Paraburkholderia fungorum: one gene and its partner. The protein of the gene in region 2 binds, or shares a complex with, the protein of the main gene of each other region. Links are inferred from orthologs where the notes say so. Each region holds a gene or a part of one and is shown on either strand. Other genes may lie near its edges.

Region 1 (9,834 bases), 1.3 Mb from region 2 along the record:
GCAGCGTGGCATTGAGCCGGTTGCCGCCGCTGAATTCGGCGCGCGCGGTCATGTCGGAAATGCCCATCGACGCGAGGCCCCGGCCAATTTCGACCGTCACGTCGCCCTCGCGCCGCTTCAACTGGATGTGGCCGCTGGCGGTCGCGCCGAGCGAAAAGTCCCAGTCGCCGTCGAACACGAGGTCGGTTTTGACCACCGGCGCCTCGCCGGTGATCTCGTGCCGCAACTCCTGCAGACGCGCAACCGACACGCCGGTCAGATTGCCAGCCGACTGGATCTTGCCGTGGTCGAACGCGAACGATTTCAGCGCCAGCACCGCGCCTTCGAGCGTCAGGCGCGTGGGGCCGAGCGTGAGCCTGTTCGGCGCCGCGCTCACGGTCAACGGCGTGTCGAGATTCACCGTCGGCAAACCCTTGTTCTGCAGATGCGTGACGGTGCCGTCCCAACGCGTGCCGTCGCGCGCTTCGGTCAGCTTGCCGTTCGCCGCCACCGACAGATCAAGCGGCCGGTCCTGTAGCTTGCCAGTCGCTGCGGCCTCGAACGTGTGGTTCGCGCGCGTGCCCGCCAGCTTGGCCGTGAGCGTGGTCAGATCGACGCCGCCCGCGCTGACGTTCTTCGCGTCGGTGGTGAAGGCGAGCGCGCCGTTTGCGCCGTCGCGCAATTCGGCGCGGCCTTCCGCATGGCCGACGCGATTGCTGCCGAACACCACGCTATCCGCCTTGTAATTCAGCGTGACGTTCGGATGCGCGAACGAGCCGGTAACGTCGCCGTCGGCGTCGACCAGGCCCGCGAGGCCGAAGCCGAGCCGTTCGAGCTGCGGAGCGTCGACGCGGAACCGCAGCCGGTCGCCCGCCGCGCCAAAGCTGCCTTGCAGATCGACCTGATTGCCCGCCACCGACAGGTTCGCGCGGCTCGGCAGAATGCGCGTGCCGGCCAGCTGGATCGTGCCGCCACCGGTCAACGGCAGGTTGTCGTAGGAACTTGGGCCGAGCTTGAATTCGGCCTTGGTGGTGAACACCGGCCCGAGCATGCCCGCCGCGGACAGCGTGCCGTTCACCCGCGCTTCGATCTTGCGCGCGATGGCCGCGCCACGTTTCGCGGTGTTCGTGGGCGGCGGCGTTTTGCGTTGAACCACCTCGGTCTGCACGGCCGCCCTGGCGGTGTTTTTCACGGCGGCGGCCGCCTGATCACCCGGCGCCGCGCTTTTCGCGCCGGCCGTGCTGCCCACCTGCGCGGCGGCACGCTCGTTACGCCGTTGCTGGACGCTCTTGACGGCGGGCACCGGCCCCGTCGCCGGCGCGCGCGACGGCATTTGCGACGCGAGTGTCAGCGGATCGAAGTTGGTGAGTTGCGCTTTCAGGTTGTAGGTGGAATTCGCGTCGTGCTTCAGTGCGCCGGACAGGTCGATACGGCCGCTGCCGGACGTGACGCGCACGTCGTTGAAGCTGATTCGCGCGGGATCGAAGGTCACCTTGCCCTGCAGGCGCAAGGCGGCACGCGGATCGGCGAGATCGAGCGTGAGACTTTGAATGTCGTCGTTCAGACGGACGCCGATCGGACCGGAAAGCTGCGTGGGCCGCACGGTTGCCTGGAGCGCGTTCAGGTCGAGTCCGGCGACCCGCAGGTCGAGTTGCCCGCGCCGGCCGGTCAGTGCGCCGCTGCCGGTGACCGTGGCGGTTCTGACGAGGCGCACGTTCAGGTTCGAGATGCGCTGCGCCTGAGCGTCGAGCCGCACGTCGGCGTTGGCGTTGATGAGCGGCAGCAGGTTCTGGTCGATGGCGCCCGGCCGGGAATTGACGATCGAGATGTGGCCTGTGACGGCGAAGGGCGCTGCGCTCGGATGCGCGGATTTTCCGCCGTGTTTTGCGACGGGTTGGGTGGTGCTTGCCGCGTCAGCGCTTGCGGTGCTTGCGGTGCTGGCGACTGCCGTGCTCGCCGGTGTGCTCGTGCGCGTCGCCGTAGCCACGCCGCTTGCCGCGCCCGCTGCACTAGCCGCACTCGCCGCCACCGCCCCACTCGCCCCCAGCACAACCGTGTCCGCGCCGTCTTGCGAAACCGGCGCGAGTTCCGCGCGCACGGCCAGATCGGCCAGCGGCGCACCTGGCGCGAAAGCCTGCGGATTGATGTGATCGAAAGTCAGCGTGGCGCGTTGCAGCGGCACCGCGCCGAACGGCGTCGCCTCGACCCGTGCGTGGCCCGCGAGCTTCATGCCGGTCGCATCGAGTTCGGCGACCAGCTGCTCGAGCGACCCGCTCAGATGGCCGCCGACCTGCACCGCCTCGTTGTTGACCTTGCCTGAGTACGCGACCTCGCCGGTCAGCGGAAACGGCTGCACGCCGTCGAGTTTCGCCGACGCCGTCACCGCGCCGAACGGCGTATCCAGCCGCTCGATGGCGGCTTCGTGATGGCGCCCGTCGCTGCGTCCATGAAACGCGAAATGCGACAGTTCGGTGGTCGACGCGCCCTGATGCAGCAGCAGACTGTCGAGCCGAACATCGCGGATGTCGAGTTGCAGCGGCAAGCGCAACTCTTTCGGCAAGGTCATCGGCTCGCTGCTGCTCGACGACGATGCGCCGACTCGCGCATCGACCGTGCCGACGTGCAGATAGTCGACCGTGAAACGCCATGGATCGCGCGCGAGCGCCCAGCGCCCCGCCACCCGGTCGATCTGGATATCGGTGCCGCTGCCGTCGAGACTGCGCCAGCGCACGTCGCGCAGGCGCACGCCGGTCGCGAGCGTGCCGCCTTCGAGCGTGCCGCCCAGCTTGCCGCCGAGCAGTCTGACTGCGGCCTGCCACGCATAAGCGGTGCCGCGCTCGGTGGTCAGCGCGCCATACAGCAGCCCCACGGCCAGCGCGACCAGCAGCACCAGCACGACGACCGTCCACGCGAACGTCTTCAGCAGCCAGCGGCCAGGCTTGCCGCCGGGCGGCGGCGTATCGGACGGCGGCTGCCCCGAGGGCGGATCGCCGGCCGGCTGCGCGGAAGGTTGATCGGAAACGTCCGTAGTCATGCGTGGGTGAGGTGGAAGCTGAGGTGGAAGCAGGTTTTCATCAGAAGGCAATGCCCAGCGTCAGGTACGGCCGTACGCTCCTGTTGCGGATCCCGTAAGCGATATCGACATTGACCGGGCCGACCGGGCTGCGCCAGCGCGCCCCCAGGCCGACGCCCGGGTAGAAGACTTTTTCGCCCCAGGTGTCGGTGGCGGTGCCGATATCGAAGAACGCGGCCGCGCCCCAGTCGTGCGAGAACCAGTGCTGGTATTCGGCTGCGCCCGTGACGAGGTACTTGGTGGGCAGAATCGAGCCGTCGACGTTGTTACCGATGCTCTGGAAGCCGTAGCCGCGCACCGAGTTCGAGCCGCCCGCGCGGAACAGCAACGACGCCGGTACGCCGCTCGACGGGCCGCTCGTGAACACGCCGCCGAATTCGGCGCGGATCACCACGATGTCGTCCTTGCCGATCGGCAGATACTGCTGGCCGCGCGCGTAGCCGCGAATGAAGGTCTGGTCGGTCAGCACGCCCTTGATCGCGAAACCCGCCTCGGCGTGGATCAGGTTGCCCCGGCGCGGGAACAGCGGATCGTCGGTGTCGCGCCGGGTCCACGACCACGACGGCACCAGCGCGCGGCTCGTGGTCGGCGCAATCGCGTTCTGATCGAGCCGGTCCTGGTAGTACAGCAGCGAGTAGCTGTAATCGAGAAATTGCGACGTGCGTGAGCGCTGCACGCCGCCGCGAATGCTGTAAATGCGCGTATCGGAGACGTCCGTCGTCGTGTACGACGCCAGCACGCTATTGGTCCACGCGCGCGGCCCCGGCGGCATGGAAAGCTGAATTTGCCCGTATTGCTGGGTCTGATCGGCGCGGCCTTCGACCGTGAACGGCCACGCCTTGCCGAACGTATTCAGATACGAATAGGCGCCCTGCACCAGTGGACCGTTGTCGGTCGAATAACCGACCCCGCCGCGAATACTGTTGTACGGAAACTCGGAGACTTTCACGTGAACCGGTGTGTCGAGCGGTTTGGTTGGGTCGTTGTCGAGATCAATCGCGACGCTCGCGAAGTACGGCGTGTTCTGCAACTGGCGCTGCAATTCGGCCACCCGCCGCGTGTCGTAGACATCGCCGGGCGAAATCGGATTGACGTTGTGCACGATGAACTCGGGGTAACGCCGCGTACCGGATACGTCGAGCTTGCCCATCGTGAAGGTCGGGCCGCTTTCGTAGGTGACCGAGAGCTTCGCCTCGTGCGTGCGCGGATCGACCAGCGCCTCGGAGTGATAGATCTTCGCGGCCAGATAGCGGCGCGACTGCAGGGTTCTGAGCGCCGCGTTTTTCGCGTCGTCCCAGTCGCCTTGTGAGAACGGATCGCCTTCGTGCAGCGAAAACGCCGCGCGCGTAGCGTTTTCCTGCTCGGGATCTTCGGTGATGACCGCGCCGCGAAACGACACCGACACCGACGTGACCACGGTTTGCGGTCCGGGCTCGACACTTACCGTCACGCGCCTCGTGTCGTCGACGGTTTGCACGTCGGTGCGCACGATCGGCGAAAAATAACCCTGCGTGGCGGCGAGGTCGCGCACCTGCTGCGGGGTGGCGGTAATCAGGAAGGAAAACTGGTCGTCGCTGATGTTGGGCCGTTTGGCGAACCGCGCGATGTCCAGATGCGCTTCGAGCAGCTTGCGCAGCGAGCGCGGCGTGGCGACCACGTCGACCTTGTAGCTGGGAGTCGTGCGGGCCGCGCGAGCGGCGTGGGCGCTGTGGCCGGACAACATCAGCATGAGCATGGCGAAGGCGAACCACGCGCGCAGCCAGCGCCGGACAGGCGTTGCACGCCCGCGCTCCGGCCCGGCCTGGCTGGGCCGCCTACGCGGCCTGTCGATCGCACCTACCGCCAAACAGGACCTCCAGTGATAGTTGAAGAATGCTTACGAACGCCTGTCCCGCGCCGCTCGGCGGCGGGCGAGGCATGCTATTTGACCACATCGGCGGGGGCCGCGAGATCTCAAAACTGACCGCTGCCGGCGTTTTTCGACCGCGCGCGGCGCATGCGGTAAAATTCAGGATTAACGGTGCCGCGCTTCGGCTTTCCGCCGGGCAGCCGCCATCTCACCCACCACGGACGTCGAGCCATGTATCAATCGGACATCACCCAGTTCCTGAACCAGCTCAAGCAACAGAAACCGAATCTTGAAGCCGAGCAACGCCGCGGCCGCGCGCTGCTGTGGGACAAACAGCCGATCGATCTGGACGAACGCGCCGAGCAGAAAGCCTCGCGCGTGGAACAGACGCCTTACTCGTACTACCAGAACTTCTGACTCGCGTGAGTCACGCCGACGAGGCACACGGCCCGGCGCCGGCCCCCGCCGACGCTGCGCTGGCCGCGCCCACCACCGATTCGACGCCCGACATCGTCGACGGCATTGCGTTCGCACGCCTGTATGGCGAACCGCTGTTCAAGCTGCCGACCGACCTGTACATCCCGCCCGACGCACTCGAAGTTTTTCTCGAAACGTTTGAAGGACCGCTGGATCTGCTGCTGTACCTGATCCGCAAGCAGAACTTCAACGTGCTCGACATTCCGATGGCGGACGTCACGGTGCAGTACCTCGGTTACGTCGACCAGTTGCGCCAGACCAATCTCGAACTCGCGTCCGAATATCTGCTGATGGCCGCGATGCTGATCGAAATCAAGTCGCGCATGCTGCTGCCGGTCAGGAAGGCGGACAGCGGCGAAGAAGCCGAAGATCCGCGTGCGGAACTGGTGCGCCGCCTGCTCGAATACGAGCAGATGAAGCTCGCCGCGCAGCGTATCGACCAGTTGCCGCAACTCGGCCGCGATTTTCTGCGCGCCGAGGTCTATATCGAGCAGAGCATCACGCCGCGCTTTCCCGACGTGGACAGCGAAGACCTGCGCGCGGCGTGGGCCGACGTGATCAAGCGCGCGAAGCTGGTCCAGCATCACAAGATTTCGCGTGAAGAACTGTCGGTGCGCGAGCATATGAGTTCGATCCTGCGGCAGTTGCAGAACGCGCGCTTCATCGAATTCTCCGACCTGTTCGACACGACCCGTGGCGTGCCGGTCGTCGTGGTGAATTTCATCGCCGTGCTCGAGTTGTGCCGCGAGTCGCTGGTCGAAATCACCCAGGCAGAGCCGTTCGCGCCCATCTATGTGCGCCTTGCGTATTTGCCGGCCTGAAGCGGTTCGTTGTATGAAAAGGCAGGGCGGCGTCGCCTTCGCGTCGCCTTTGTCCTATTTACGCGTCCGTTTGTGCCTCGTTCCGGTGCGTCCTGCACACAAATCCACTACAATCCCGCGCTTCGAACCCGTCATTACCAGTGAGGCGGCGGCCCGCATCATGCGCCGGCCCCTGCGCCAACCGAGTCGCGCGCCGCGCGAGGGAATCCCTGTCCAATCATGAAAGTCATCAGCTCAATCCATGAATTGCGCGACCAGTTGCGCGGTCAGAATCGCACGGCCTTCGTGCCGACCATGGGCAACCTGCACGAGGGCCATCTGTCGCTGATGCGCCTCGCGCGTCAGCACGGCGATCCGGTGGTCGCGAGCATCTTCGTCAACCGTCTGCAATTCGGACCGAACGAGGATTTCGACAAATATCCGCGCACGATGGAAGCCGATATCGACAAGCTCCAGAAGGAAGGCGTCTACGTGCTGTTCGCGCCGACCGAGAAGGATCTGTACCCGGAGCCGCAGGAGTACCGCGTGCATCCGCCGCACGATCTGGGCGACATCCTCGAAGGCGAATTCCGGCCCGGGTTCTTCCAGGGCGTGTGTACGGTCGTGATGAAGCTGATGTCGTGCGTGCAGCCGCGCGTCGCGGTGTTCGGCAAGAAGGATTACCAGCAATTGATGATCGTGCGCCGCATGTGCCACCAGTTCGCGCTGCCGACCGACATCATCGCCGCCGAAACCGTGCGTGACGCAGACGGCCTCGCGCTCAGCTCGCGCAACCGCTATCTGCAGGCCGCAGAGCGCGCCGAAGCGCCGGTGCTGGCGGCCGAACTGAATCGCGTGCGCGAAGCGGTGCTCGGCGGTGAACGCGATTTCGCAAAAATCGAACAGGCGGCCATGGCCGCGCTGGCCGCGCGCGGCTGGCAGCCCGACTACATCGCGGTGCGCAAGCGCTCGAATCTGCTGGCGCCGGGCGCGCAGGACACGAACGCGGAACTGGTCGTGCTGGCCGCCGCGAAGCTCGGCGCGACGCGTCTGATCGACAACCTCGAAATCTGAAGTCGTCCCATCACGCGGACATCGCAAAAAATAGAAGCTACACAGGATTTGGTCATGCAACGCAACATGCTGAAGTCGAAGATCCACCGCGTCGCGGTCACGCACTGCGAGCTGCACTACGAAGGCTCGTGCGCGATCGACGAAGACTTGCTCGAAGCGGCGAACATCGTCGAAAACGAGCGGATCGACATCTGGAATATCAACAATGGCGAGCGTTTCTCGACCTACGCGATCAAGGGCGAGCGCGGCAGCGGCATGATTTCGCTGAACGGGTCGGCGGCGCGGCGCGCGCAGTTGGGCGACCTGGTGATCATCGCGGCGTTCGCGGTGGTCGACGAAGCCGAACTGAAGGCGGGCTGGAAGCCGGACCTGGTTTTCGTCGACGACAACAACAAGATCAAGGGCAGCCGCGATCACGTGCCGACGCAGAACTGGACCTGAGCGGCAGACGTGGGTTGAGGCCGCGCGGCTTTTGCCCGGCGCGGCCTGCTCGCCAACTGGCTAACTGGCCGGCCGGCCGGCCGGCTGATTGTCATGTTGCAAGGCCCACGCCGTTGGTGTCGAGTAGATGCCTGCTTGGCGAGCCGGTTTCGTTGCGCACATTCTGCAAATTCTGCTCGCGGCCCGGCAAAGAGATCGCCTTACGCGCTCAGCACCGCACTCTTTTCGAGAACGTCTGGTCATTCAATGCGGCGATTGCGCTTGCCGCGCTTCCAATGCCGGGCGGCGTGTTACACCGCACTCCGGTGCAAGCCGAGCGGGCAGGATGCCCGTCCCGCTTCACACGCGCAAAACCCAGCGGTGAACAGCCACCGTCGCGGGCTTGATCGCCCGCTTCCACATCAAGCCTTCTTCGCCCCGCTGCCGTTCGTCCATTCGATGATCGGCTGCCACTGCTCCAGATCCTTCTCCACGCGGCTTTTAGCGACGTCCCACAAGGTCAGCCCGTGGGCGGCCAGTTGCACATAGTTCTGCGTATCGCGCAGGAAACCCAGCACCGGCAACTTCAGACCTTCGACAAAACGATGCAGTTGCTCCGCCGAGCGCGTGCGCGCATCGACGCGCATGCCGACCACGCCGACTTCGATCGCCCCCTTCCTGACCGCCTTTTCCTTCGCCAGCCGCTCGAGAAATTCCTGCGTGGCGAGAATATCGAACATGGACGGCTGCAGCGGCACGATTACCTTGTCGGCCAGATCCAGCGCGATGCCGAGGCGATTGCCGTGCAAGCCGGCCGGGGTGTCGATGACCGCGTGCTCCAGGCCCTTCGGCGGCTTGACCGGCGTGTCCTGGTTGACCTCCCAGTGCTCGATGGCTGGCAGCGTGTCAGGGCGCAACGCCAGCCATGCGTGAGCGGACTGCTGCTTGTCCAGGTCCGCCAGCGCGACCCATTCGCCGGACGCGGCGAAATAGCCGGCCAGATTGGTCGATAGCGTGCTTTTACCCACGCCGCCCTTCGGATTCGCCACCACAATCACCGTCATGAATTCTCCCGGAAAGAAGGCTGGTCGCCGCCAGCCGGTTTGCCGCGCTTATCGCTCAGACTTGTGTCGACGGGTTCAGGTTTCCGCCTGTTTCGTATCCCCAGATGCCGCTTTTCGGATTCGCCCGCCGGTCCAGCCGTTGATAATATCGAAAATGCACCGCGGTCGAAGCCCCCAGATGGCTAATCGGCCGCGCCATCCTGCCGGTTTTCCCAACAAGGACCCGAATCTCATGAGCCAACTGCGCCCGGAATACACGATCGAACGTCTGCACGAACGCCAGCGGGGCAAGCTGCCTGGTCTGCTGGGCGTGCATGTGCTGTCGCTGGAACAAGGCGTTCTGACCGCGGAATTGACGGTGCGCGACGAATTGCTCGCGCCGAACGGTTTTCTGCACGCGGCGACGGTAATCGGTCTCGCGGATACCGCCTGCGGCTATGCATGCCTCGCGCATCTGCCTGAAACGGCTCGCAATTTCACGACCGTCGAGTTGAAGAGCAATTTCCTCGGGACGGCGACGGCGGGCACGATCCGCGCGGTCGCCAAGGGCGTGCATCTGGGACGCAGCACGCAGGTGTGGGACGCGACGGTTACCGATCCGAACGGCAAGACGATGGCGCTGTTTCGCTGCACGCAGATCGTGTTGTATTGATGCGAGGGAGCGCGGCGCGGCAGGCGGTTGATGCGGCGAGCGGAAGTGATTGAAAAAAGCACGCGGCCTGACGGCGCGTGCTTTTTGTTTTTGTTGTTCGGGAATGCGGGGGGCTTCGGCTCCGACTCTGGCTTGGGCCTGGGCCTGGGCTTAAGCCTGAACTTCGGCCCTGGCTTCGCAACATCAGCCCAAACTCCCGGCCCCGGCGACATCCCCCAATCATCACCTCACCATCAAGCCGCCGCCGCGCGCGGCGCATTCACGCTGCTTGCCGCCAGCACTCCGCCGCCCAGCAGCGCCTGCACCACCAGCGTCACGGCCCAGAACGCCGGATATTCCCAGCCGCCGTTCGTCGACGCAAAACCCCAGCCGTTATGCAAATGCGCCGACATTGCTCCGAGCATGAACGGCAGCAGCACCAGCGCCACCCAGCGGACCTGCACGCC
Region 2 (10,953 bases):
ACGAATTCGCGGGCGTCTTCTGGGCGGCGGTCGAGCAGCGCGCTGACCACTTCGGGAATCACGTCGCCGGCGCGCCGCACGATCACCGTATCGCCGATGCGAATGTCTTTACGGCGCACTTCGTCTTCGTTATGCAGCGTGGCATTCGTCACTGTCGCGCCGCCGACGAACACCGGCTCCAGCCGAGCCACCGGCGTAATCGCGCCGGTGCGGCCCACCTGCACGTCGATCGCGACGAGTTTGGTCAGCGCTTCCTGCGCGGGGAATTTGTGCGCCAGCGCAAAGCGCGGCGCTCGCGACACGAAGCCGAGCGCGTCCTGTTCGTCGCGGCGGTTGACCTTATAAACCACGCCGTCGATGTCGTACGGCAACTTGTCGCGCTTCTCGCCAACCGTGTGGAAGAAGCCGAGCAGGCCGTCGGCCCCCTGCACCACCGCGCGTTCGCCGTTCACCGGCAAGCCGAGTTCCTTGTACCAGTCGAGCAGGTCGCTATGCGTGGCCGGCATCTCGATGCCGTCGAGCACGCCGATTCCGTAAGCGAAAAACGACAGCGGCCGTTGCGCGGTAATCTTCGAATCGAGTTGCCGCAAACTGCCCGCCGCAGCGTTACGCGGATTGGCAAATTCTTTCTGCTCCGCCGCGCGCTGGCGTTCGTTCAAACGCTCGAAATCGCGCTTGAACATCAGCACTTCGCCGCGCACGTCGAGTACGTGCGGCACGCGCTTGCCCTTGAGCTTCAGCGGAATGGAGCGGATCGTACGGACGTTTTCGGTGACGTTTTCGCCGGTCGTGCCGTCACCGCGCGTGGACGCCTGGACGAACACGCCGTCGACGTAGCGCAGCGAAATCGCGAGGCCGTCGAACTTCAACTCGGCCGCGTAATCGACCGGCACTGGCGGCTCGCTCGTGTTCTTGCCGAGCGCGTCTCCGACGCGTTTGTCGAACGCCGCGATGTCTTCGTCGGCGAAACCGTTGTTCAACGACAGCATGGGCTGATCGTGCACCACCTGCTCGAATCCACTAGCGGCCTCGCCGCCGACGCGCTGCGTGGGCGAATCCGGCACGATCAGATCCGGATGCTCCGTCTCGATGCTTTCCAGTTCCTTGAACAGCCTGTCGTATTCCGCGTCCGGCAGGTCGGGCTGGTCGAGCACGTAGTACGCGTAGTTCGCGCGTTCGAGTTCCGCGCGCAGCCACACGGCCCGCTCGGCGGGGGCATTGGCTGCAGGAGGAGAGACGGGAGTTCGGGCCATGCTGGAGGACGTTTCTTCAATGAAATTCAGACACTGGATTATCGCAGGAAGCGTGCCCCTTTACATCGGCCGAATGGCCAGGTTTCGGGCAGGATTCAACGCGTCTATGATTGCCTTTCTGCTGAAGGCGAATGCGGCGTCGAAAACGACAACGGCCGCACATCGTGCGGCCGTCGAAAGCGTCTGGTAAATACCGGAATTTACTGGCTGAACAGGCGCCGCGTGGCCGGCGAACCCGCCGGAATGCCCGCCTGCTCGAGCTTTGCATACAGCGTCATCAATTGCTTTTCGATGGCGAGCAACGCAGTTTCCGGCAACGGCCGGCGGCCATCGTCGACCACCCTTCCGCCGATCCGCTCCGCCAGCGACTTCGCGTAATCGCACATCAGCCGGAACGGCAGGATGTCTTCGTCGGCAACCGGCACGTCAAGCACCAGCGTGATCATCTGGCCGCCCTTGTATGTAAGGTCGTCGCGCAGGAAGTTGGTGTCGCCGAATTGCAGCATGAACACCGGGCTCTGACGCGAATCGAGCTTGACGAAACGCGTGCCGTCGCGCGAAAGCAGCAAGCCGTCTTGCGACGCCACCGCCTGCACGTAATTGGCCGACCAGGGCGCGCCATCGGAGAGTACGTTGATCGACAACTGCGCGTCGCATTGCGCAGCGAACGCGTCGAGTTCGCGCGCCATCGCCACCGTTTCAAGCATGTCGGGGAATTCCGGCGACGCATCGAGCGCGTCGGCGAACTGCTGCACGCCGGTCACGAACTCCGAGAATTCGAGTTCGTTGAGCGCGCCGCTGCGGTTGGCCAACTGAGCGGCCGCGCGCAATTCTTCATAGCGCGCGCCGTTTTGCAGCAATTCCCACGCGCCGCCTTCGAGCTTGCCTTCAATGTGCACCGGCTTGCTGCCCGCGCGCCGCAGACGCTGCGCGAGCGGAATTACCTTGTCGCCGGCAACCGGGCCGTTCAAACGGATCGGCACGATGCAATCGATCCGGCGATCGACGATAGCCGGAGGCGCCGACGAAATGGTAGTAGCGGCAGGCAGAATCGGCTCGACCGGTTCGTCTGCCTGAGGAGCCGCTTCGCCCGCGGCAGAAGCTGTCTCGCCCGGCGCTACGCCTTCAGTCTCAGTGAACCTTTCCTCTTCCGTATAACCATTCGGCGTGGTCGTCTCCGCCTGGATATCGGCCGGTGTGTCGAGCGGCTCAGCGCCAGCAGAAGCGCCGAACGTCGGTTCGACACGCGCCGCGCCCGTTTCCGCCGGCGCATCCGCGCCGACTACCGGCTCACGACGCGTAGTCGGACGCGCCGGTTCGATGAACGGGCTTTGCTCCTCCTGCTCGTCCCGCGCAAAGCTTTCGGCAGCTTCGGCCGGCATGGGTCGCGGCATCTTGCGACGCACCTTGGCGCCCTGCCACGCGTTGTACACAACCACGCCTCCGACCACCACGGCACCCGCGCCGATCAAACCGAGTGTCAACTCGTCCATGCATGCTCCATCAGCAATTCTTTTATCTGCGCGGTTGTACGCCCGCTTCACGTGTCGCGCGCCAACCACTCAAGCCGCAGCGCTGAACGCGGACGCCCGCGAAGGCTTAACTCAAACGATATTCTGGGCGAAACCGGCCGCCGATTCCATGTCCACCGCGACGATCCGCGACACGCCCTGCTCCTGCATGGTCACGCCGATCAACTGTTGCGCCATTTCCATCGCGATCTTGTTATGCGAAATGAACAGGAACTGGGTTTTGTCCGACATCGCCCGCACGAGGTTCGCGAAACGTTCGGTGTTGGCGTCGTCGAGCGGCGCGTCCACTTCGTCGAGCAGACAGAACGGCGCCGGATTCAGCTGGAACATCGCGAACACCAGCGCGGTGGCGGTCAGTGCTTTCTCGCCGCCCGACAGCAGGTGAATCGTCGAATTCTTCTTGCCCGGAGGTTGCGCCATCACCTGCACGCCGGCATCGAGAATTTCGTCGCCGGTCATGATCAGCTTCGCCTGGCCGCCGCCGAACAGACGCGGGAACAGTTCGCCGAAATGATGGTTCACCTGGTCGAACGTGCCTTGCAGCAGCGTGCGCGTTTCGGCGTCGATCTTGCGGATCGCGTCTTCGAGCGTTTCGATCGCGCTGTTCAGGTCGGTCGACTGCGCGTCGAGGAACGTCTTGCGCTCGGTCGCCGCCTTCAGTTCGTCGAGCGCGGCCATGTTGACCGGACCCAGCGCGGTAATCGCGTTGTTGATGCGCGTGACTTCGCCCTGCAGGTACGACGGCTTCATGTCCGGCGTGAGCTTGGCCTGCAATTCGGCCTCGTCGACACCCGCTGCCGCGAGTTGTTCGATGAACTGCTCGCCGTTCAGCCGCGCCGCCTGCTCCTTCAACTGCAATTCGTTGATGCGGTCGCGCAGCGGCTGCAACGCACGCTCGGCGGTGAGGCGGGTTTCGTCGGCGGCACGCAGTTTGGCGGTCAGATCGTCCAGTTCCAGACGCGCGGCGTGCAGTGCTTCTTCCTTGACCGAACGGATGTCGAGCGCGTCCTGCAAGCCCGTGTGAGCCGTTTGTTCGTTGATCGTTTCCAGTTCGGCGCGGGCGTCTTCGAGCGACGCCTCGACCCGCTCGCGCTGCTCTTGCGCGACCTGAATGCTGCGCTTCAATTCGTCGATGCGGTTCGCCATGTTGCGCGCGGCGAAGCGTGCATCGGTCGCGTTGCGATCGAGATCGCGCGCCTGGCCGCGAGCGGTGGTAAGGCTTTCGTCGAGTGCTTCGAAGGCCAGCTGGTGGTCTTCGAAACGCGCCTGCAATTCGGCGAGTTCGGAATCATGCCGCTCGAAATTGGCTTCCGACTCCGCGCGCATGGCCCGCTGTTCTTCGACCTGCGCGGTGATTTCTTCGAGTTCCTCGCGAATCTGCGTGCTGCGCTGCGTGTAACGCTCGTGCGCCTGCGTGAGCTTGAGCACGTCCATCTGCAACGCGTGCACGCGTTGCGTGGCGCGCTCGGACTGTTGACGCACATCGGTCAGCGCCTGCGCAGCCTGCGTGTGCGCGGCTTCGGCGCGGATCGCGGCGGCCTTCGCTTCATCGGCAAGCAACGCTTGGGCGCGCACCTGGCGACCGAGATTTTCGATTTCCTGCTGACGGGCCAGCATGCCGGCCTGTTCGGAGTCGGCTGCATACAACTGAACGCCGACGCGCGTCACCACGTGTCCCGCCTTCACGACGAACGAGCCGCCTTCCGGCAACTGCGTGCGCAGGCTGAGCGCCTGCTGCAGGTCGTCGGCGACGAACGCGAGGCCGAGCCAGTCGTTCAATACCGCGCGAATGCCGGCGTCGTCGATACGCACCAGAGACAGCAGCGGCCGTAGCGCGGCCGGTGCCGCGACCGGCTGACCGGCTGCGGGCGGGGCGTAGAACGCGAGCTTGGCGGGCGGCGCGTCGGTGGCGAAAGCCTTGACCCAGTCGAGATTCGACACTTCCAGCGCGGCGAGACGCTCGCGCAGCACGGCTTCAAGCGCGTTTTCCCACCCGGCTTCGACGTGCAGTTTCTTCCACAGACGTGGCAGGCTGCCAAGCTCGTGCTTTTCGAGCCACGGCTGAATCTTGCCTTCGGTCTGGACGTTTTCCTGCAACTGCTTGAGCGCGGCAAGACGTGCGTCGAGCTGATGAATCTGCGCGCTTTCGGCCTGCACGCGCTCCTGCGCGGCGCGGCGTTCGCCGTCCAGACGCGGCAGCGTTTCCTGCGCGTCGGCGAGACGGGCTTGCGCGTCGTGCAGAATCTCTTCGTGCTCGGCGAGTTGCATGCGCAAGTCTTCGAGTTGCGCTTCGTCGGGGGCGTCGAGTCCGCCCGCTTCCGACTTCAGCCGCTCGTGACGTTGCTGCAACTGCTGCAATTGCTGATCGGCATTACGTTGATGCGCGGCTTCGAGTTTCAGCGCCTGTTCGGTCTGCGCGATGCCGCCGCGCTCCGCGTTCAGTTCGGTCTGCGCGTCGCGCCAGCGCGCTTCGAGCGCAGGCATCGCATCGTGCTTCGCGGCGGCTTCGTCTTCGGCGAGCGCGGCTTTTTCCTCGGCGACGGCGAGTTGCTCCTCGGCGTCTTCGATATCGCCTTGCGCCTTTTCGGCCTGCGACTGCCACTGCTCGCGCTGCGCGGTTAGCGCCGCGATCTGGGCCTGCGCGCGGTTACGCGATTCGACGATGAACTTGATCTCGGCTTCGAGCCGGCTGACTTCCGCGTTCGCTTCGTACAGCGCGCCTTGCGCGCCCTGCATCGCGTCGCTGGCGGAATAGTGCGCGACGCGCAGCGTTTCGAGTTGCGCCTCGACTTCACGCAGCTTCGCGGTATGCGCTTCGAGATCGATCTGGGCCTGTTCGATTGCGCGTTGCTGGCGCTGCTGCTCGCCGCCGGCTTCGTTCTTGCGCAACAGCCACAACAGACGCTGCTTCTCTTCGCCGTCCGTCTGCAGTTCCTTGTAGCGCGTGGCGACGACCGCCTGCGCTTCCAGCTTCTCGAGATTCGCACTCAGCTCGCGGACGATATCTTCGACTCGCGTCAGATTTTCGCGCGTGTCATGCAGACGATTCTCAGTCTCGCGACGGCGTTCCTTGTACTTCGACACGCCCGCGGCTTCTTCGAGGAACACGCGCAGCTCTTCCGGCTTCGCCTCGATCAGGCGGGCGATCATGCCCTGCCCGATGATTGCGTAAGCACGCGGCCCGAGACCGGTGCCGAGGAAGATGTCCTGAATGTCCCGGCGACGCGCCGGCAGATTGTTGATGTAGTAGCTCGAGGTGCCGTCGCGCGTCAGCACGCGCTTGACGGCGATCTCGGCATACTGGCCCCACTGCCCGGCGGCACGGCCGTCGGCGTTGTCGAACACGAGTTCGACGCTGGCGCGGCTACCCGGCTTGCGCGCGGTCGAGCCATTGAAGATCACGTCCTGCATCGACTCGCCGCGCAACTCGGAGGCGCGCGATTCGCCGAGCACCCAGCGCACGGCGTCGATGATGTTGGACTTGCCGCACCCATTCGGCCCGACCACGCCGACTAGCTGCCCCGGGACCTGGAAATGCGTGGGATCGACGAATGACTTGAAGCCAGCGAGTTTGATCGAGGTCAGACGCACGGCGATTTCGCTGTTTGAAAAGGGAAAAAATAGGTGGCTTGTGAAGGCCGCGCCAGCCGTTCGCCAATGCAGCGAAGCGGCCCGCGAAGCTCGCAAACCCTCGGAACACGGATGCCGGCTTCATGCGTCCATTCAGGTGCGCGAAACGCGCTCACTACGCACGTTCACCGCGCACGTTGATGCATGTGCCAGCTAATGAGGGGCAATCATACCATCGCGCGTGAGCGATTCTTACCGCCCTTACGGTCTTGCTTCACGCCCTTGTCATCGGCATCGGGTTCGGCGGACGAACCCGGGTCCTGGGCAGCCTGATCGGGCGGCACGGCGCGGGTCCGGTGGACCCAGCTCGACAACGCCGACGCCAGCACGATGCATACGCCGCCGGCCCATTCGCGCGGACCCGGCATCTCTCCGGCGAACAGCCACGCGGACAACGCCGTGACGACGATCTCGAACAGCATGATGATCGACGCCCGGTTGGCCGGCACGCGCGACAGCCCGTACTGCACGAGCATATTGTTCGACGCCAGCAAAAAACCGAGGCCGAGCACGAGCCACGCGGCCGTGCCGAGATGGGCGCCGGTGGGCGGTGCGGGCATGGCTTCGAACAGCGACGCGCACGCGCTGAAAAGCGCTGCGCCGCCGAAGATCGTCGCCGTGCGCATTTCCGGTTTCATTTCCGGCAACACGCGGCTGGTCTTGAGGATCAGCACGTTGCTCATCGCGAAGCCCATGCCGCCCGCGAGGCCCGCCCATTCGGCGAGGTTGCCGGGCACCGGAATGCCGAGTTGCGGCGACCACAGCATGGTCATCGCACCGGCCAGCGACAGCGCGGCGAGGCCCGCGCCCGCCCAGGTCAGGCGTTCGTGCAGGATGAAGTGCGCGAACAGTGCGGTCCATGCAGGGGTGAGATAGAACAGCAGCAGCACGCGCATCACCTGGCCGTGGATCGAGCCCCAGACAAAGCCGAGATTGGTGATGCCCGCCGCCAGCGCGAGCGCGGGCAGGAGCCAATGCCAGCGCACCGTTCTGATCGCACGATGCCGCACCAGCAGCACGAACAGGCAACCGGCTGCGCTCGTCAGCGCGCTCGCCGCCGTGCCGGTGACGCCGAGCGCCGCCAGCATGCGTAGCGGATACCAGATCATTCCCCACACCGACGCGCCCAGCATGATCGCGAGCGTCGGCCAGCCGTTGCGAAGCCAGTTGGTCATGGTTTGGCACTCCGGGCGAAGGATTTCGCTGCTCCGGGCGAGCCTGGTCTGGGTGGTGTGCCGTTGACGCCAGACGCGGCCGCTCTGTTCGTCACGTTCTCGTTGTTTGCGCTCATGGCGTCGTTCTCGCGGACCGCGGCGCTCTTGCGCCTGCTGTGTCCGGCTGTCTCCGGGACTGCTGCAACCATTGCTGCTCCTGCTTCTTTTTGCGCGAACCGTCGGCGGTTCGCGTCGTTCCCGCTGCAACGCATTGAATGCGCCGCCTGGCGGGTTGCGCCGTCTCGGGGGCGGCGCTCTGCGTTCATTCGACACTGCATTTCATGGCGGCCATTACCTTCCGCCGATCTTCCGCCATCCTTCAAGCTGGTTCGCCAACCGGCCACCGAACCCTGCACGCCCGCGAACGCAAGCCGCCCACGCTATAATTCTCCGTTCGCCGCCGCTGCCAGCGTGTCTAGCGCATCTGTCTACCGTATTTCAGGCATGTCAGCGCTTCGCCGCCAGCGCGCGTGCCCAGCTTCTTCCTGCATCCGTTCTGCGCCCTCTTCGATCAGGCTCGATCCATCCAGTGAACCCGTTACTCGATTCCCTCCAGTCCTATCCGTTCGAAAAGCTGCGCCTGCTTTTCGCGGACGTCACGCCGCCAGCCGGTCTTTCGCATATCAGCTTCGGCATCGGCGAGCCGAAACATCCCACGCCTGCGCTGATCCGCGACGCCGTGGTGGATTCGCTCGGCGGCCTGGCCGCGTATCCGGCCACGCTCGGCTCGGCGCCGCTGCGTGAGTCGATTGCAAACTGGGTGACGCAGCGCTACAACCTGCCGCCGGTCGATCCGCTCACCCAGGTGCTGCCGGTGTCGGGCTCGCGCGAGGCGCTGTTCGCGCTCGCGCAGACGGTGGTGGACCCGAAGCGCAATGCCGACGGTGAGCCTGCGATCGTACTCTGTCCGAACCCGTTCTACCAAATCTACGAAGGCGCGGCGATTCTGTCCGGTGCGCAGCCGTATTTCGTCAATAGCGATCCGGCGCGCAATTTCGCCTGCGACTATTCGGCGGTGCCGGAAGCCATCTGGGCGCGCACGCAGCTGCTGTACGTGTGCTCGCCGGGCAACCCGACCGGCGCGGTGCTCACGCTCGACGACTGGCGCGAACTGTTCGCGCTGTCGGACCGTTATGGCTTCGTGATTGCGTCGGACGAGTGCTACTCCGAGATCTATTTCGACGAAGCGAATCCGCCGCTCGGCGGCCTGGAAGCGGCGCACAAACTGGGCCGCGGCTTCGAGCGGCTCGTGATGCTGTCGAGCCTGTCCAAGCGCTCGAACGTGCCTGGCATGCGCTCGGGCTTCGTCGCGGGCGACGCGGCGATCCTGAAAGATTTCCTGCTATACCGCACGTACCACGGCGCGGCATTGTCGACGGTATTCCAGACCGCCAGCATCGCCGCGTGGAACGACGAGACGCACGTGCGCGACAACCGCGCGAAGTACGTGCAGAAGTTCTCGACCGTCACGCCGATGGTCGCGGAAGTGCTCGACGTGCGTCTGCCGGACGCCGCGTTCTACCTGTGGGCCGACGTGTCGCGCACCGGCCTGTCGGACACCGAGTTCGCCCAGCGCCTCTACGCCGACTATAATGTGACGGTTCTGCCGGGCTCGTTCCTCGCGCGTACTGCGCACGGCGTGAACCCCGGCCGCAATTTCGTGCGCCTCGCGCTGGTCGCGGACGTCGACGAATGCACGCAAGGTGTTCAGCGGATCGTCGATTTTTGCCGCAAGCTTGCGGGCCAGGCCAGTTGAGTTAGCCGGGCCAACGGTTTGAGGGTTCACCTCGACCGTTGGCGCGACAGCTCCCGCCGCGCCGCATCTCCTTCTTCAGCCTTCAACTCTTCAGAAAACACGCATATGTCGCAACAACTTCAGCAGATCATTGACACCGCCTGGGAAAACCGCGCCGAACTGTCGCCGAAGGCCGCTCCGGCCGACGTGCGCGAAGCCGTCGCCCATGCAATCGAACAACTGGACAAGGGCGTGCTGCGCGTCGCCGAAAAGAAGGACGGCGACTGGGTCGTCAATCAGTGGCTGAAAAAGGCCGTGCTGCTGTCGTTCCGCCTCGAAGACAACGCACCGATGCCGGCTGGCGGTTACAGCCAGTTCTACGACAAGGTGCCGTCGAAGTTCGCGAACTACACCGCTGAAGACTTCGCTGCCGGCGGCTTCCGCGTGGTGCCGCCCGCTATCGCGCGCCGTGGCTCGTTCATCGCGAAGAACGTCGTGCTGATGCCGTCGTACACCAACATCGGCGCGTACGTCGACGAAGGCACGATGGTCGATACGTGGGCGACCGTCGGTTCGTGCGCGCAGATCGGCAAGAACGTCCACCTGTCGGGCGGTGTTGGCATCGGCGGCGTGCTGGAGCCGCTGCAGGCGAACCCGGTCATCATCGAAGACAACTGCTTTATCGGCGCGCGTTCGGAAGTGGTCGAAGGCGTGATCGTCGAAGAAAACTCGGTGATCTCGATGGGCGTGTACCTCGGCCAGAGCACCAAGATTTACGACCGCGAAACCGGTTCGGTCACGTATGGCCGCATTCCGGCGGGCTCGGTGGTGGTGGCGGGCAACCTGCCGTCGAAAGACGGTTCGCACAGCCTGTACTGCGCGGTGATCGTCAAGAAGGTGGACGCGAAAACCCGCGCGAAGGTCGGCCTGAACGAGCTGCTGCGAGGCGACTGATGGCGCGCGGCACCAAAACCGTCGTCTACGGCATCCCGAACTGCGACACCGTGAAGAAAGCCCGCGTGTGGCTGGAAGAGCACGGCGTCGAGTTCGAGTTTCACGACTTCAAGAAGCACGGCGTGACCGAACCGCTCGTGCAGGACTGGCTGAAAGACGTGAAGCTCGACGCGCTGCTGAACCGTCGCGGCACCACCTGGCGTGGCCTGTCCGACGACATGAAAGCGGCGGCGGAAACCCAGCCGGGCGCAATCGCGTTGATGATCCACAAGCCGTCGGTGATCAAGCGGCCAGTGCTGGTGGTGAACGGGCGGGTCAAATCGCTCGGTTTTTCCGCGGACGAGTACACGGCGCTGTTTGCCTGAGTCTGGGTGTTGGCACGCGCGGTGCTCTGGCGTGGTGAACGCCCGCCATGCAGCGACGCAAAGCAGCAGGAATGAGCGCGAACGGTATTGCGTTCATTCAGCTAGTTGCATGAGCGTAATCTCGTGGATGCCGCGAACGCGGCGTCCGCCAGCACGGTGTGCTGACACGCATTGAACGCAATACGCTGGACCCGGCGCGCGGACCTGAGCGCCAGCATCAGGCTCCGCGATCGGAACCGGTCAGCAACAAGAAGCAGAACGCGGCCTCGC

What was found.
Region 1: the proteins of smc (region 2) and BLS41_RS05125 are in contact, whole or in part, in a crystal structure (PDB 3ZGX), measured with the Bacillus subtilis proteins. The link is inferred for Paraburkholderia fungorum from one-to-one orthologs.

The regions. Positions count from the first base shown.
Region 1 is NZ_FNKP01000001.1:1,144,909-1,154,742, reverse strand. The notes cover bases 4,304-7,261. They hold BLS41_RS05125 (segregation and condensation protein A), read left to right. Parts: upstream 4,304-5,323; coding sequence 5,324-6,199; downstream 6,200-7,261. Other genes in these bases: panC (pantoate--beta-alanine ligase), read left to right, coding at 6,419-7,252; BLS41_RS05130 (DUF3460 family protein), read left to right, coding at 5,133-5,318; BLS41_RS05135 (autotransporter assembly complex protein TamA), read right to left, coding at 4,304-4,898. Outside these bases: BLS41_RS05140 (translocation/assembly module TamB domain-containing protein), read right to left, coding at 1-3,013; more of BLS41_RS05135, read right to left, coding at 3,054-4,303; panD (aspartate 1-decarboxylase), read left to right, coding at 7,307-7,693; BLS41_RS05110 (ParA family protein), read right to left, coding at 8,095-8,736; BLS41_RS05105 (PaaI family thioesterase), read left to right, coding at 8,969-9,388; BLS41_RS05100 (DoxX family protein), read right to left, coding at 9,622-9,834. UniProt on the Bacillus subtilis protein: Participates in chromosomal partition during cell division. May act via the formation of a condensin-like complex containing Smc and ScpB that pull DNA away from mid-cell into both cell halves.
Region 2 is NZ_FNKP01000001.1:2,395,415-2,406,367, forward strand. Bases 2,658-6,734 are described here. They hold smc (chromosome segregation protein SMC), read right to left. Parts: upstream 6,377-6,734; coding sequence 2,858-6,376; downstream 2,658-2,857. Other genes in these bases: BLS41_RS10505 (cell division protein ZipA C-terminal FtsZ-binding domain-containing protein), read right to left, coding at 2,658-2,746; BLS41_RS10515 (DMT family transporter), read right to left, coding at 6,583-6,734. In the rest of the region: NAD-dependent DNA ligase LigA, read right to left, coding at 1-1,253; more of BLS41_RS10505, read right to left, coding at 1,454-2,657; more of BLS41_RS10515, read right to left, coding at 6,735-7,590; dapC (succinyldiaminopimelate transaminase), read left to right, coding at 8,159-9,385; dapD (2,3,4,5-tetrahydropyridine-2,6-dicarboxylate N-succinyltransferase), read left to right, coding at 9,491-10,318; BLS41_RS10530 (ArsC family reductase), read left to right, coding at 10,318-10,683. UniProt on the Bacillus subtilis protein: Required for chromosome condensation and partitioning.